Linked DNA regions of Eleftheria terrae. Each later gene encodes a partner of the first gene's protein in a complex. Links are inferred from orthologs where the notes say so. Each region holds a gene or a part of one and is shown in the gene's direction. Other genes may lie near its edges.

Evidence for each region.
Region 2: the proteins of nusB (region 1) and rpsJ are in contact, whole or in part, in a solved structure (PDB 3D3B), measured with the Escherichia coli proteins. The link is inferred for Eleftheria terrae from one-to-one orthologs.

What each region holds. Positions count from the first base shown.
Region 1 is NZ_CP106951.1:4,881,435-4,884,620, reverse strand. What follows is about bases 258-3,128. They hold nusB (transcription antitermination factor NusB), read left to right. Parts: upstream 258-1,376; coding sequence 1,377-1,880; downstream 1,881-3,128. Other genes in these bases: N7L95_RS21820 (pyridoxal phosphate-dependent aminotransferase), read left to right, coding at 1,891-3,069; ribH (6,7-dimethyl-8-ribityllumazine synthase), read left to right, coding at 907-1,371; ribBA (bifunctional 3,4-dihydroxy-2-butanone-4-phosphate synthase/GTP cyclohydrolase II), read left to right, coding at 258-872. In the rest of the region: more of ribBA, read left to right, coding at 1-257; N7L95_RS21815 (serine/threonine-protein kinase), read left to right, coding at 3,183-3,186. UniProt on the Escherichia coli protein: Part of the processive rRNA transcription and antitermination complex (rrnTAC). The complex forms an RNA-chaperone ring around the RNA exit tunnel of RNA polymerase (RNAP).
Region 2 is NZ_CP106951.1:3,943,925-3,946,908, forward strand. What follows is about bases 1-2,669. They hold rpsJ (30S ribosomal protein S10), read left to right. Parts: upstream 1-1,013; coding sequence 1,014-1,325; downstream 1,326-2,669. Other genes in these bases: tuf (elongation factor Tu), read left to right, coding at 1-919; rplC (50S ribosomal protein L3), read left to right, coding at 1,507-2,178; rplD (50S ribosomal protein L4), read left to right, coding at 2,178-2,669. Outside these bases: more of rplD, read left to right, coding at 2,670-2,798; rplW (50S ribosomal protein L23), read left to right, coding at 2,795-2,984. UniProt on the Escherichia coli protein: Involved in the binding of tRNA to the ribosomes. Part of the processive rRNA transcription and antitermination complex (rrnTAC). The complex forms an RNA-chaperone ring around the RNA exit tunnel of RNA polymerase (RNAP).

The sequences.
Region 1 (3,186 bases):
GCAACGGCACCAAGCACGGCACCGCCTTCACCGTCTCGATCGAGGCGGCGCAGGGTGTCACCACCGGCATTTCGGCCGCTGACCGGGCGCAGACCGTGAAGGTGGCGGTGGCGCGCGACAGCACCGCGCGTGACCTGGTCCAGCCCGGCCACATCTTTCCGCTTCAGGCCCAGGAGGGCGGTGTGCTGATGCGCGCCGGCCATACCGAGGCCGGCTGCGACCTGGCCGGCATGGCGGGGCTGACGCCGGCGGCCGTCATCTGCGAAATCATGAACGACGACGGCAGCATGGCGCGCCTGCCCGACCTCGAGATCTTCGCCCGCGAACACGGCCTGAAGATCGGCACCATTGCCGATTTGATCGAATACCGCAGCCGCAACGAAACCCTCATCCAGCGCGCCGGCGAACGCCTGCTGCGCACCGCCCAGGGTGAATTCCGCTGCATCGCGTACCGCGACCGCTCCGACGGCCTGCATCTGGCCTTGACCGTCGGCGAGTGGAACGAGCAAGACGAAGTGGCAGTGCGCGTGCACGAGCCGCTGTCGGTGCTCGACCTGCTCGACGCTGGCGAATGCAGCCACTCCTGGCCGCTGGGCAAGGCGCTGGCGCGGCTGCAGCAGGAGCCACGCGCCGTGGCGGTGCTGATGAACTGCGGCGAAAGCGCCGAGGACATGCTGGAGCACTTCCGCCCGGAGGCCACCGAGCGCCTGCGCCAGCGCGGCCAGATCGACCTGCGCACTTATGGCGTGGGCGCGCAGATCCTGCGCGACCTGGGCGTGACCCGCATGAAGCTGCTCGGCAGCCCGCGCCGCATGCCGAGCATGGTCGGCTACGGCCTCGAAGTGACCGGCTTCTTCGGCCCCGAGGCCTGAGCCGCGCACCAACCCCCTACTCAAAGGACATCCCATGCAAGGCGCAGACAAGGGCCAGGCAATTGAACTCGATGGCGAAGACCTGCGCATCGGCATCGTGCAGGCCCGCTTCAACGAACCCATCACCGCCAAGCTGGCCGAAGCCTGCCTGGCGGAGCTGCATGCGCTCAAGGTATCGGCCAAGCACATCGAGCATGTGACAGTGCCCGGCGCGCTCGAGGTGCCGGTGGCCCTGCAGGTCATGGCCGAGAGCGAGCGCTTCCATGCCTTGATCGCGCTCGGCTGCATCATCCGCGGCGAAACTTATCACTTCGAGCTGGTGGCCAACGAAAGCGGCGCCGGCGTCACTCGTGTCTCGCTCGACCACCAGCTGCCGGTGGCCAATGCCATCCTCACCGTCGAGAACGAGGCCCAGGCCTGGGCCCGTGCCGAGGAAAAGGGCCGCGACGCTGCGCGCGTGGCGGTCGAGATGGCCAACCTGCTGGAAGACCTGACGTGATGAGCATGCCCGACGACAAATCCGCCGGCAAGCCGCCGGCCAAACCCCAGGGCAAGCGCCCGCAGCAGAAGTCGGCCCGCCGGCGCTCGCGGGAGTTTGCGCTGCAGGGCCTGTACCAGTGGCTGGTGTCCGGCGCGGAAGGTGCCGAGATCGAGGCGCATGTGCGCGCCGAGATCGAAGGCTTCTCCAAGGCCGACGCAGCCCACTTCGACGCCCTGCTGTACGGCTGCATCCGCGAGGCCGCCGACATCGACGCGCTGCTGTCGCGCCATGTCGACCGCAAGACCACCGAGCTGTCGCCGGTGGAGCACGCGGTGCTGATGATCGGCGCCTACGAGCTCAAGCACTGCATCGACATCCCCTACAAGGTGGCGATCAACGAGGCGGTGGAGCTGGCCAAGAGCTTCGGCGGCACCGACGGCCACAAGTATGTGAACGGCGTGCTCGACAAGGCGGCCGTCGACTTGCGGCCGGCCGAGGTCGAAGCGGCCCGCAACGCCCGCCGCTGAGCAGCGCCCGATGAAGTTCGCCGCGCGCACCGGGCAGATCGAGCCCTTCTATGTGATGGAGTGCGCAAAGGCGGCCGACGAGCTGGCCCGCAGCGCCGTCTGCGATCCCGCCCGGGGCGGCCGGCCGATGATCTACCTGAACATCGGCGAGCCGGACTTCACCGCCGCGCCACTGGTGCAGGAGGCCGCCGAGCGTTGCATCCGCGGCGGCCGCACGCAGTACACCCCCGCACTCGGCCTGCCCGAGCTGCGCGAACGCATCAGCGCCTGGTACCTGGCCCGCTTCGGGGTGCAGGTGCCGGCCCGGCGCATCGTGTTGACTGCCGGCGCCTCCGGCGCCCTGCAGCTGGCCTGCCTGGCCCTGGTCGACGCCGGTGACGAGATCCTGATGCCCGACCCGAGCTATCCCTGCAACCGCCATTTCGTGTCGGCCGCGCAGGGCCGCCCGGTGCTGCTGCCAAGCGGGCCGGAGCAGCGCTTCCAGCTCAGTGCCGCCGCCGTCGAGGCGGCCTGGGAGGAGCGCACCCGCGGGGTGCTGCTGGCCTCCCCCTCCAACCCCACCGGCACCTCCATCCATCCGAGCGAGATGCGGGCGATCGCCGAGCTGGTGCGCCGGCAGCAGGGCGTGACGGTGGTCGACGAGATCTACCTGGGCCTGAGCTTCGACGATACCTATGGCCACAGCGCGCTGGCGCTGGGCGACGACATCGTCACGATCAACAGCTTCTCGAAGTACTTCAGCATGACCGGCTGGCGGCTCGGCTGGATGGTGGTGCCTGAGGCCATGGTGCCGGTGGTGGAGAAGCTGGCGCAGAACCTCTACATCTGCCCCTCCACCGTGGCGCAGCATGCGGCGCTGGCCTGCTTCGAGGCGGAGAGCCTGGCCGAATACGAGCGGCGCCGTGCCGAATTCCGCCGCCGCCGCGATTTCCTGGTGCCGGCGCTGAACCGGCTGGGCCTCACCGTGCCGGTGCTGCCCGACGGCGCCTTCTACGCCTGGGCCGACTGCTCCGCCCACCATGCCAGCAGCTGGGACTTCGTGTTCGAGCTGATGCAGCGCGCCCAGCTTGCACTGACGCCGGGGCGTGACTTCGGCAGCGCCGCTGCGGAGCGCTATATCCGCCTGTCTTATGCCAGCCGGATGGACCTGCTGGAAGAAGCGGTGGCGCGGTTGCAAGCCGCACTTTGATGCAAGCGTCTTGCGCACTGCGTCACGGCGGGTTACTGGAGCCCCCTGTTTCCGGGACATTTGTCACGGTTATGGTTGTTGAGCACGTCTATTGCTTCGTCTAAGCTGGCGTCGTGG
Region 2 (2,984 bases), 940 kb from region 1 along the record:
CATGATCACCGGCGCGGCCCAGATGGACGGCGCGATCCTGGTGTGCTCGGCGGCTGACGGCCCGATGCCGCAGACCCGCGAGCACATCCTGCTGGCGCGTCAGGTCGGTGTGCCGTACATCATCGTGTTCCTGAACAAGTGCGACATGGTGGACGACGCCGAGCTGCTGGAGCTGGTGGAAATGGAAGTCCGCGAGCTGCTGAGCAAGTACGACTTCCCCGGCGACGACACCCCGATCGTGAAGGGTTCGGCCAAGCTGGCGCTGGAAGGCGACAAGGGCGAGCTGGGCGAGCAGGCGATCATGCGCCTGGCCGAAGCGCTGGACACCTACATCCCGACGCCTGAGCGTGCCATCGACGGCACCTTCCTGATGCCGGTGGAAGACGTGTTCTCGATCTCCGGTCGCGGCACCGTGGTGACCGGTCGCGTCGAGCGCGGCGTGATCAAGGTCGGCGAAGAAATCGAAATCGTCGGCATCAAGGCCACGCAGAAGACCACCTGCACGGGCGTGGAGATGTTCCGCAAGCTGCTGGACCAGGGCCAGGCTGGCGACAACGTGGGTATCTTGCTGCGCGGCACCAAGCGTGAAGACGTCGAGCGCGGCCAAGTGCTGTGCAAGCCGGGCTCCATCAAGCCGCACACGCACTTCACCGCCGAGGTGTACGTGCTGAGCAAGGAAGAGGGCGGCCGCCACACCCCGTTCTTCAACAACTACCGTCCCCAGTTCTACTTCCGCACCACCGACGTCACCGGCGCCGTGGAGCTGCCGAAGGACAAGGAGATGGTGATGCCGGGCGACAACGTGTCGATCACCGTCAAGCTGATCGCCCCGATCGCCATGGAAGAAGGCCTGCGTTTCGCCATCCGTGAAGGCGGTCGCACCGTCGGCGCCGGCGTCGTTGCCAAGATCATCGAATAAGCGTCTGCGTGACTTCAGTGCGGGGCGCGCAAGCGCTTCGCGCGCAGCCCCGAACCCCCGCCGCTCCAACGGCAACGCTCTTTAGGACAGAGTCATGCAAAAGCAAAAGATCCGCATCCGCCTCAAGGCCTTCGACTACAAGCTGATCGACCAATCGGCCCTGGAAATCGTCGACACCGCCAAGCGTACCGGCGCCATCGTCAAGGGCCCCGTGCCCCTGCCGACCCGCCTGCAGCGTTTCGACATCCTGCGTTCGCCGCACGTCAACAAGACCTCGCGCGACCAGTTCGAGATCCGCACCCACCAGCGCCTGATGGACATCGTCGACCCGACCGACAAGACCGTCGACGCGCTGATGAAGCTGGACCTGCCGGCTGGCGTGGACGTCGAGATCAAGCTGCAGTAAGCGGCAAAACTAGACGCTCGTGGGGTCATGGCAATTGCGGCGACGGCCGCGGTTGCTATAATCCCCGGCTTTTCCACAAGTGCCCACTTCGGTGGGCCTTTGTGGTTTCTACGGTGGCGCCCCTGCGGGGTGCCGCAAATCAGTCAGTCCGGCCAATCGCTGTCGGACATTGGAGAAAACAATGAGTCTTAGCAATCGCCTCGGATTGCTGGGCCGCAAGGTGGGCATGATGCGCATCTTCACGGACGACGGCGACGCCGTGCCCGTGACGGTGCTGGACGTGTCCAACAACCGCGTGACCCAGGTGAAAACCGTTGAGACCGACGGCTACAGCGCCATCCAGGTGGCGTTCGGTACGCGCAAAGCCTCGCGCGTCACCAAGCCCGAAGCTGGCCACCTCGCGAAAGCGGGCGTCGAAGCCGGCGAACTGCTCAAAGAATTCCGCGTGAGTGCCGAAGTCGCTGCCGAGTACAAGGCGGGTGCCCAGCTGCCGCTGACGATGTTCGCCGTGGGCCAGATGGTCGACGTGCAGGGCACCTCGATCGGTAAGGGCTTCACCGGCACGATCAAGCGCCACAACTTCGGTTCGCAGCGCGCCTCCCACGGTAACAGCCGCTCGCACAACGTGCCCGGCTCGATCTCGATGGCGCAGGACCCCGGCCGCGTGTTCCCGGGCAAGAAGATGTCCGGTCATCTCGGCGACGAGACCACCACCACGCAAAACCTCGACATCGTGCGTATCGACGAAGCCCGCCAGCTGCTGCTGGTGAAGGGTGCCGTTCCGGGCGCCAAGGGCGGCCACGTTGTCGTGCGTCCCGCCGTCAAGGTCAAGGTCAAGAAAGGGGCCCAGTAATGCAGCTCGAGCTCCTGAACGAACAAGGTCAGGCCGCCTCGAAGGTGGACGCTCCTGACACCGTGTTCGGTCGCGATTACAACGAAGCCCTGGTGCACCAGGTGGTGGTGGCTTACCAAGCCAACGCCCGCCAAGGCACCCGTGCCCAGAAGGATCGCGCGACGGTCAAGCACTCCACGAAGAAGCCGTGGCGCCAGAAGGGCACCGGCCGCGCTCGTGCCGGTATGACGTCCTCGCCGCTGTGGCGTGGAGGCGGTCGGATTTTCCCGAACAGCCCCGACGAAAACTTCACCCAGAAGGTCAACAAGAAGATGTTCCGCGCCGGCATGGCCGCCATCTTCTCGCAGCTGGCCCGTGATGGCCGCCTGGCCGTGGTGGACTCCCTGACGGTCGAGTCGCCCAAGACCAAGGCGCTGGCACAGAAGTTCAAGGCCATGGGCCTGGAGTCGGTGATGGTGATCGCCGACCAGGTCGACGAAAACCTGTATCTCGCTTCGCGCAACCTGGCCAACGTGCTCGTCGTCGAGCCGCGTTACGCCGATCCGCTGTCGCTGGTCTTCTACAAGAAGGTGCTGGTGACCAAGGCCGCGATGGAGAAGCTCAAGGAGATGTTCGCATGAGCACTCTGAAATTCGATGAAGGCCGCCTGATGCAGGTGCTGGTCGCTCCGATCGTGTCCGAGAAGGCCACCTCGATTGCGGAAAAGCACAACCAGGTGCTGTTCAAGGTCCTGCGCGACGCCACCAAGCCGGAAATCAAGGCTGCCGTTGAACTGATGTTCAAGGTCGAAGTGGATGCCGTTCAGG